Regions from separate parts of the Shewanella baltica genome, predicted to be linked through region 1. Evidence: predicted binding sites of a transcription regulator. Region 1 holds the regulator's gene; each other region holds the start of a gene.

What was found. The regulator NrdR, encoded in region 1, represses ribonucleotide reductase genes. The targets are predictions, from matches to a motif close to AAACACNANATNTNGTGTTT.
Region 2: nrdA (class 1a ribonucleoside-diphosphate reductase subunit alpha) is a predicted target of NrdR. The motif match lies at 974-993, and genes of this name have one in related genera.
Region 3: nrdD (anaerobic ribonucleoside-triphosphate reductase) is a predicted target of NrdR. The motif match lies at 1,777-1,796, and genes of this name have one in related genera.

What each region holds. Positions count from the first base shown of each region.
Region 1 covers NZ_UGYM01000002.1:921,602-924,848, forward strand. The annotation lists gene ettA (energy-dependent translational throttle protein EttA) at 1-145, opposite strand, end outside; gene glyA (serine hydroxymethyltransferase) at 335-1,588, shown strand; gene nrdR (transcriptional regulator NrdR) at 1,849-2,298, shown strand; gene ribD (bifunctional diaminohydroxyphosphoribosylaminopyrimidine deaminase/5-amino-6-(5-phosphoribosylamino)uracil reductase RibD) at 2,445-3,247, shown strand, end outside.
Region 2 covers NZ_UGYM01000002.1:1,955,117-1,958,363, reverse strand. The annotation lists gene DYH48_RS08790 (HAD family hydrolase) at 1-623, shown strand, start outside; gene nrdA (class 1a ribonucleoside-diphosphate reductase subunit alpha) at 1,148-3,247, shown strand, end outside.
Region 3 covers NZ_UGYM01000002.1:2,818,962-2,822,208, reverse strand. The annotation lists gene DYH48_RS12905 (NADP-dependent oxidoreductase) at 1-77, opposite strand, end outside; gene DYH48_RS12900 (MarR family winged helix-turn-helix transcriptional regulator) at 225-758, shown strand; gene DYH48_RS12895 (hypothetical protein) at 879-1,568, shown strand; gene nrdD (anaerobic ribonucleoside-triphosphate reductase) at 1,828-3,247, shown strand, end outside.

The DNA of each region.
Region 1 (3,247 bases):
GTAGTGTCGACTTACCTGAACCGTTGAGGCCGAGTACGCCAATTTTGGCGCCGGGGAAAAAGCTTAAAGAAATATCTTTAAGGATCTGCTTCTTAGGCGGAACAATTTTACCCACCCGCAGCATGCTGTAAACAAACTGAGCCATTTTTCTCTATCTTAAGTGACTAATGATGCGGCTAATTCTACTCGATTGCGCGCCGAACTCAACTCGACAATGAGCCAAGTTCAAGTACTATCCACAGGAATTTCATGTTTCAAATACTGGGATTGTGGTCGCGTTCCGAGTAGAATACCGCGCAACCCTACCTATAAGAATTGGCAGCTGGAGTAAGCAATGCTGAAAAAAGATATGAATATCGCAGATTATGATCCGGAACTGTTTAAGGCAATTCAGAATGAAACTCTGCGTCAAGAAGAGCATATTGAGCTGATTGCTTCTGAAAACTACACCAGTCCACGCGTGATGGAAGCGCAAGGTTCACAGTTAACCAATAAGTACGCTGAAGGCTATCCAGGCAAGCGTTACTACGGTGGTTGTGAGTATGTGGACGTAGTTGAAACCTTAGCGATTGAACGTGCTAAAGAACTGTTTGGCGCAACTTACGCTAACGTACAACCTCATTCTGGTTCACAGGCAAACAGCGCTGTTTACATGGCATTGTTAAAACCTGGCGATACCGTGCTGGGCATGAACTTAGCCCACGGTGGTCACTTGACCCACGGTTCGCCCGTTAACTTCTCTGGCAAACTGTACAACATCATTCCTTACGGTATCGACGAGTCAGGTAAAATTGACTACGACGAAATGGAACGTCTGGCCGTAGAACATAAACCTAAGATGATGATCGGCGGTTTCTCTGCCTATTCTGGTATAGTTGACTGGGCAAAAATGCGTGAAATCGCAGATAAAATAGGTGCTTACCTATTTGTCGACATGGCGCACGTTGCTGGTCTTATTGCTGCTGGCGTTTATCCAAACCCTGTTCCACACGCACACGTTGTGACGTCAACGACCCACAAAACTTTAGCGGGTCCTCGTGGTGGTGTGATCCTGTCTGCTGCTGACGATGAAGACTTGTACAAGAAGTTGAATTCAGCGGTATTCCCAGGCGGACAAGGTGGCCCATTAATGCACGTTATCGCTGGTAAAGCGGTTGCGTTCAAAGAAGCCCTAGAGCCAGAATTTAAAGTGTACCAACAGCAAGTAGTTAATAACGCTAAAGCTATGGTTGAAGTGTTCCTTGAGCGCGGTTACAAAATCGTCTCTGGCGGAACCAGCAACCACTTGATGCTAGTTGATCTGATTGGTCGTGACTTAACCGGTAAAGAAGCCGATGCCGCCTTAGGTAGCGCTAACATTACCGTGAACAAAAACTCAGTGCCAAACGATCCACGTTCACCCTTTGTGACCTCAGGTGTGCGTATCGGTACGCCAGCCATTACGCGCCGCGGCTTTAAAGAAGCGGAATCGAAAGAGCTGACAGGCTGGATTTGTGACATCCTTGATGATGCAAGCAATCCTGCAGTGATTGAGCGTGTGAAGGGCCAAGTACTGGCACTGTGTGCACGTTTCCCTGTTTACGGCTAATTTGCTGACGCATCTAGGTTTAAGTGCGTATGTGCTTAAGTAGATGATTGGCTGAGAGTGATCGCTTGCTGACTAGGTACTTACATGAGGTACTTAACATCCGGTAGTTAACCTCAGCCCATAAATAGGATAAAATCCCATGGCCGCATCAAGCGGCCATTTTTATTGGTAAAATCTTAGGCTTAAATCCATTGCGTTTAGCTGAGATTTAACAGGTAAAGCCATTAACGCTTTACTCGCATTCACTGGCAGGAGGCTCAATGCATTGTCCATTTTGCAGCGCGACAGATACTAAAGTCATCGATTCTCGATTAGTGGCGGAAGGCCATCAAGTGCGCCGTCGCCGAGAATGCACCGAATGCCATGAAAGATTTACCACCTTCGAAGGCGCCGAGTTAGTCATGCCTAGGGTGATTAAACGTGATGGTTCACGCCAACCCTTCGATGAAGAAAAACTCCAAGGTGGCATGCTGCGCGCCGTTGAAAAACGCCCCGTGTCTATGGATGAAATAGAGCAAGCGCTTAGCAAAATCAAATCGACCCTACGCGCCACTGGCGAGCGGGAAGTGCCCTCAGAAATGGTGGGTAACTTGATGATGGAGCAATTGATGAGCCTAGATAAAGTCGCCTACATACGTTTTGCTTCTGTGTACCGCGCCTTTGAAGACGTGTCTGAATTTGGTGAAGCCATCGCCAAACTGCAAAAGTAGTTATTCGATTTTTGTGGCCTGTCGTTCAGGCTTCTGGTTGCGCTAGCTTTAAAAGAGGCTTTTGATTAATAGCTTCCGCAAGACAGGTTCTAAAAACAGATTTACAAGACTGGTGAAAGCCGAAACCTTTAACAACAGGGTTGAACATGAGCTTGAACATAAGTTGGTCCGTACTCGATACCCAAATGATGAGCCGCGCGATTCAATTGGCGCGCAAAGGCTTTTACACCACGAGACCCAATCCCAGTGTGGGCTGCGTTATCGTTAAAGATAATCAGATCGTCGGCGAAGGTTATCATCAAAAAGCGGGTGAGCCCCACGCCGAAGTGCATGCACTACGTATGGCTGGCGAACACGCCCGCGGCGCAACGGCCTATGTCACCTTAGAGCCTTGCAGCCATTATGGCCGCACGCCGCCCTGCGCCTTGGCACTGATCAATATTGGCGTTAAGCGTGTGGTGGTGGCGGTGGAAGATCCTAATCCGCAAGTGGGTGGTCGCGGTATTCAAATGCTGCGCGACGCCGGTATTGAAGTGGATGTGGGATTACACCGCGATGAAGCTTATGCCTTGAATTTAGGTTTTATGAAGCGCATGGAATCAGGTTTACCCAGAGTTACAGTCAAATTAGCTGCGAGTCTCGATGGTAAAACCGCGCTGTCTAACGGTGTGTCTAAATGGATTACCGGGCCTGAATCTCGCCGCGACGTGCAGCGCTTACGCTTACGTTCCTGCGCGTTGGTGACTGGGATTGAAACCATACTGGCTGACGATCCCTCACTCAATGTACGATATCGAGAGCTTGGCGGCATAAAAGACAGCGTAACCGAGGCGCAATTACTGCAGCCATTAAGAGTGATACTCGATAGTCGCGCCCGTTTGCCGTTATCGGCTGCCTGTTTGGCTATCGTATCGTCGATACTCTTGGTCTCGACCGTGGCTTATCCCGC
Region 2 (3,247 bases), 1.0 Mb from region 1:
TAGCCGATACCGCGCCGGATCTGGTGCAGGCCCTTAATTTAAGTCTTCAGGACGTCGGCATCGCCGCGCAGCCGTTAGCGGCCATGCGCTACGCCGCATCCCACGGCAGTTTTGCCTTAGTCGATGCGGCGATCCCCAATGCAGCGGATGATCTTCGTACTCAAGTTCAGCAAGGGCTGCTCGCCCACTATCAGCGCATTAATGGCGATCACTGTGCGCTATTCACAGGCATTGCAGCATTACTCGACTGGCTCGAGTTAACGCAGCTGCCGTTTGGGGTGATCACCAACAAGCCAGCCCGCTTTACCCGTCCCTTATTGCGAAAACTGAATTTACACTTACGTATGCCCGTTATCATCAGTGGCGATTCAACCAAACACCCAAAACCCCACACAGCACCTATGTTGTTAGGCGCACAGCAACTGAACTGCGCACCTGAGCACATTTTGTATCTTGGGGATGCCGAGCGGGATTTGTTAGCAGCTAGGGCGGCGGGCATGTTAGGCGGCGTTGCCCTATGGGGTTATCTGGGTGTCAACGACAAGCCATCGCAGTGGCCAGCTCACGCGCACTTTGCCAGCCCAACTGAGTTACATCAGGCATTAGCCGACGCATTCGCCTGAAAACTCGCCCATAAAATGGTTAACAAACTTCACTTTTGCACTCGAAGATAAACCTTTTGCTAAAGTGACTATGCAGACGCACATAAGTGTGTTTGCCTGATTTTTACCTGCGAATAAAATCAGGCTGCGAAAGGTCGGCGGATAAAAGATCGGCACTTGTACGCGATCGCGATCTAAAGAAAAGATCGCCTAAAAATCCCCCATGAGTGCGACACGCTAACCTGAAATTGAGCTTCAAGGTTAGTCGTTACTAACGCGAAAGCTTATCCTCAACTTATCCACAAGATGTCCCCTGAATTCAGACTTGCAAATAGGGGCAAACCTCACTATCTTGTATCCCAGATAATTTAAAACACCATATCTTGTGTATAGGTAGCAATCAGACACACTAGAAGCTCGCCGCTTAATTGACTCGTTTTCAACCAGTCAGCAGTATTTAAGGGACGGTTATTGATTGTTTTACAAGGATACGTACGGTGAACTTGCTCACCTAAATAGATATAAGAACCAAGGCCTATCTCCAAATGAATAGCACTATGACAGTCACAAAACGCTGTGGCGATCGTGAAAATATCGATCTCGAAAAAATACACCGCGTAATTACTTGGGCAGCCAAGGGATTAAAAAACGTTTCTGTTTCTGAAGTTGAGCTTCGCTCGCACCTACAGTTTTTCGATGGCATCCCAACCGAAGCTATCCATGAAACCATTATCAAAGCGGCGGCGGATTTAATTTCTCCAGAATCACCGGACTATCAGTTCCTCGCCGCCCGTTTAGCGGTGTTTCATTTGCGTAAGAAGGCCTTCGGTCAGTTCGAGCCGCCAGCACTGTATACCCACGTGACTAAGTTAGTTGAGCTTGGCAAGTATGACATGCACATTCTGCAGGATTACAGCCGCGAAGAACTCGACGTGATGGATACCTATATCGACCATTGGCGCGATATGGACTTCTCTTACGCTGCGGTAAAACAGCTTGAAGGCAAATATTTAGTTCAAAACCGTGTGACGCACGAAATCTACGAGAGCGCCCAGTTCCTCTACATTTTGGTCGCGGCCTGTTTGTTTGCCCGTTATCCAAAAGAAACGCGCCTGAAATACGTTAAAGATTTCTATGACGCGGTATCGACCTTTAAGATTTCGCTACCAACGCCAATCATGGCCGGTGTGCGCACGCCAACGCGTCAGTTCAGCTCTTGCGTACTGATCGAATGTGGTGACAGCTTAGATTCAATCAATGCGACTGCTTCTTCTATCGTGAAATACGTTAGCCAACGTGCGGGTATCGGTATTAACGCCGGTCGTATTCGTGCTTTAGGTAGCCCAATCCGTGGTGGTGAAGCCTTCCACACAGGTTGTTTACCTTTCTATAAGTATTTCCAAACCGCAGTGAAGTCTTGTTCTCAAGGCGGCGTGCGTGGCGGTGCTGCGACCCTGTTCTACCCTATTTGGCACTTAGAAGTCGAATCTCTGCTGGTATTGAAAAATAACCGCGGCGTCGAAGACAACCGTATCCGTCATTTAGACTACGGTGTGCAGCTGAACAAAGTCATGTATCAACGTCTGATCAAAGGCGAAAACATCAGCCTGTTTAGCCCATCTGACGTACCAGGCTTGTATGATGCTTTCTTTGAAGATCAAAACGAATTCGAACGTTTATATGTGCAATATGAGCAAGACAGCAGCATTCGTAAGAAAACCATAAAGGCAGTTGAGCTGTTTTCACTGATGATGCAAGAGCGCGCCTCAACTGGCCGTATCTACATTCAAAACGTGGATCACTGCAACACTCACAGCCCGTTCGATTCAAAAGTCGCACCGATCAGACAGTCTAACCTGTGTCTTGAAATCGCCCTGCCGACTAAACCATTGAACAACATCGATGATCCAGAAGGTGAAATCGCGCTTTGTACGCTGTCAGCACTTAACTTAGGTTCGATCAAAGAATTATCTGATATTGAGCCATTAGCCGACCTCGCCGTACGTGCACTGGATAACCTGTTGGATTATCAAGATTACCCCATCAAGGCCGCGCAAATTGCCTCGATGAATCGCCGTACTTTAGGCATAGGCGTGATTAACTTTGCTAACTACTTAGCAAAAAATGGCATGAAGTATTCCGATGGCAGCGCGAACGAGCTTACCCACAGAACCTTCGAAGCGATTCAGTTCTATTTACTGAAAGCCTCAATGAACTTGGCCAAAGAGCAAGGTGCGTGTCCGTTATTCCACGAGACCACTTACTCTCAAGGTATTTTGCCAATCGATACCTACAAACGTGACCTAGATAAAATTTGTGCTGAACCATTGCACTTAGACTGGGAATCACTGCGTAGCGATATCAAGCAATATGGCCTACGTAACTCAACGCTGTCGGCATTAATGCCTTCAGAAACCTCGTCGCAAATCTCCAATGCGACCAATGGTATTGAGCCACCACGTGGTCTTATCAGCGTGAAATCGAGCAAAGACGGTCAGTTGAAGCAAGTCGTGCCAGATTTCGATACGCTGAAAGATAGCTATGAATTACTGTGGAAAATGCCAAGCAACGACGGTTACTTACAGCTAGTGGGTATCATGCAGAAGTTCGTTGACCAAGCGATTTCAGCCAACACTAACTACGAT
Region 3 (3,247 bases), 1.9 Mb from region 1:
AAATTCTCAGCCGTAGGCATGCCTTCAGGGCGACTGGCTAAATGGATTTCACGGGTTTCGGTAATAGTGCTATTCATAAAAAATTAACCTTTTGTTTGTGCGCAAACTAACTGCGTCAACTGTACGTGGCTTCATGACACAATGCAAATACTTTGCGCGCAAACTAGATGCGATGGGGCGGATCGGATAAGATAGCGCTATGTTTGAATGACAGGCGCTTAAACGTGCAAAATTGTTTATCTCACCCAGAGCTCGGATCTACAGAGCAGAGTCAAAACCCAGAGCTACAAAACCCAGGGCCATATAACACAGAGGTACAGAATCCCGAGCCAAGGGATGCACTGTGTTTATCTGATAATGTGTGCTTCGCGCTATATTCTGCCAGCAATGCCTTAGTGCGCGCTTATCGGCCTTTACTCGAGGCATACGAGTTAACTTTCCCTCAATATCTTGTGATGCAAACCCTGTGGCGTCAAAATGGCTGTAGTCAAACCCAGCTATCGGCGGCGACTAAGCTCGATATGGGGACGCTAACGCCTATCGTTAAGCGGTTAGAGGTAAAAGGCTTGATCACGCGTTTGGCCTGCATTGAAGATGAGCGGAAAAAATTGATCACTCTGACGACTCAGGGAGAGGCGATTAAGCATGAAGCCCTAGCCTTGAAGCAAACCTTACTAAATAAAGTGCAGATGGATGCCGAGGCACTCGATTTGTTGAGGCGGCAATGTCTTGCCCTTATTGAAGATTTACAGTCCTAGAGATAAAGCAACTGGTGCTGTTCGCTACCCGAAAATTCAGGCTCTGCACAGATTAATACTTGATTGGCTTAGTTTTTGCTTTAAAACCGTCATTGAGTCTTAGACGCCGAATTTTTGACGATGAATTCTATTTTAAATGCCTTCAATCTTAATCGCAGCAGTACCAGTATCGCCGATGCCTATGGTGCCAATAGCCAAAAGACGAGTACGGCTAAAACCGATGCGACCACTGAGACCAAGAAAACTCAGACGGATGCCGCTAAACCCGACACTGGTAAAGCCGATGAGATAGCGCTGTCGCCACGGGCGCAACGTGCACAGAAAATTCAGTCGATGGCGAAGGATTTTTTTGCCGATGGCAAATTTGGTGTCGCCGATATTCCCGCATTAGTGTCACGTTTACAAAAAGACGGCATTTTATCGGACGTGCAACTCGACCGTTTATCAAAAAACGGTATTACAGTTCCGAGCACAACCACGCCGAGTAAGCAGTCGCTGCAAGATTTCTTAGATGATGAGCTCAAATCATTAGCCAAAAAATCACCGAACACCCCCCTGATCAATACCTTGGTCGATGCGAAAAACGTTTTGACCAATATGGATGATGCTCAGTCGCCGGTGCTCGCCCAAAAAGCCACCAAAGTCCTTGGCCAATTAACGGATTATTTGAATTCCGAGCCACCGCTAACAGATGCCCAAAAACAGCAATGGCAGGGGCTTAAATCTATGATGCAACTCGCTTCGTCTATGGGCTCGCATCAGTCGGCATCGGGCCAACTCAGTAGTTATCTCGCACTCGCTAAGCGTTAATCTTGAGTTATGGTGTTTGATCATCACTGATTTCAGGCATCAACTAGCTGGGTTTAATCAGCAGGTCAAGGCGCAATTTTCAGATAATTGGGCCTAGCTGCAGTTCTGGTTTGTTCTTTTATTTCATCCTAAAAACTATGATCTGGATCATGGACGCCTCACCGTCGTTGTAGCCTAATGCTCTACATATTGTGTTTTATGCTTTTAAAATCACTAGATGTAGTGTTAATTTTTAGGCGAGATGGAGAGGAACTGAACAATGCCAGTCGTAATTAAGCGTGATGGTTGCCGCACACCTTTTGATGAAACAAGGATACGGGATGCAGTGAATGCCGCTGCAAACTCAGTTGGAATAGAGGATGGCGACTATGCAGCGACAGTGGCAGCGTGTATCAGTCAAAGCGTTGCGACCTTAACCGAAGTCGATATCCATCATCTACAGGATGCGGTTGAGAATTTACTGATGGAAGGGCCGTATAAGTCCTTGGCGCGGGTTTATATCGAATACCGTCACGACCGAGATGTGTGCCGTGAAGCGACCAGTAAACTCAACCTCGAAATCCGTGGTTTAGTCGAGCAAAGTAATGCGGCGTTACTCAATGAAAATGCCAATAAAGATTCGAAAGTTATCCCAACTCAGCGGGATTTGCTCGCGGGCATAGTCGCCAAACATTATGCCAAGAGTCATATCTTGCCAAAGGACGTGGTTGCTGCCCATGAAGCGGGGGAGATCCACTACCACGACCTAGATTACTCGCCTTTTTTCCCGATGTTTAACTGCATGCTGATTGATTTGGCTGGTATGTTGACCCATGGCTTTAAAATGGGCAATGCCGAAATCGAAACCCCTAAGTCTATTTCAACGGCGACAGCCGTCACCGCACAGATCATTGCCCAAGTGGCGAGCCATATTTATGGCGGCACGACCATCAATCGCATCGACGAAGTGTTAGCGCCATTTGTCGCTAAGAGCTACGACAAGCACTACCAAATCGCCCTGAATTGGCAGATCACCGACGCCAAAGCCTTTGCCACGGCGCAAACTGAAAAAGAATGTCACGATGCATTTCAGTCTTTGGAATATGAGGTTAATACCTTGCATACCGCCAATGGCCAAACACCGTTCGTTACCTTTGGCTTTGGGTTAGGCACATCATGGGAATCCCGCTTAATTCAGCAATCTATGCTGAAAGTACGGATGGCGGGATTAGGTAAAAATCGTAAGACGGCAGTTTTTCCTAAGTTAGTGTTTGCGATTCGTGATGGCATTAATCACAAAGCTGGCGATTGCAATTACGATGTCAAACAGATGGCACTCAAATGCGCAACTATGCGCATGTATCCCGACATTCTCAATTACGAGCAAGTCGAGAAAGTCACAGGTTCATTTAAAACCCCAATGGGTTGCCGCAGCTTTTTAGGCACCTATGAGGAAAATGGCGAGCTCGTGCATGAAGGACGTAATAATCTTGGGGTCGTTAGTTTAAATCTGCCGCGGATTGCCTTGGAAGCTAAGGGTGATGAAGCGGAATTTTATCATCTTTTAGATGACAGATTAGTCTTAGCCCGTAAAGCGTTAGATACTCGCATTGAGCGACTCAATGGCGTTAAAGCCCGTGTGGCACCAATCCTCTATATGGAAGGGGCCTGTGGTGTGCGTTTGCGCGCTGATGATGATG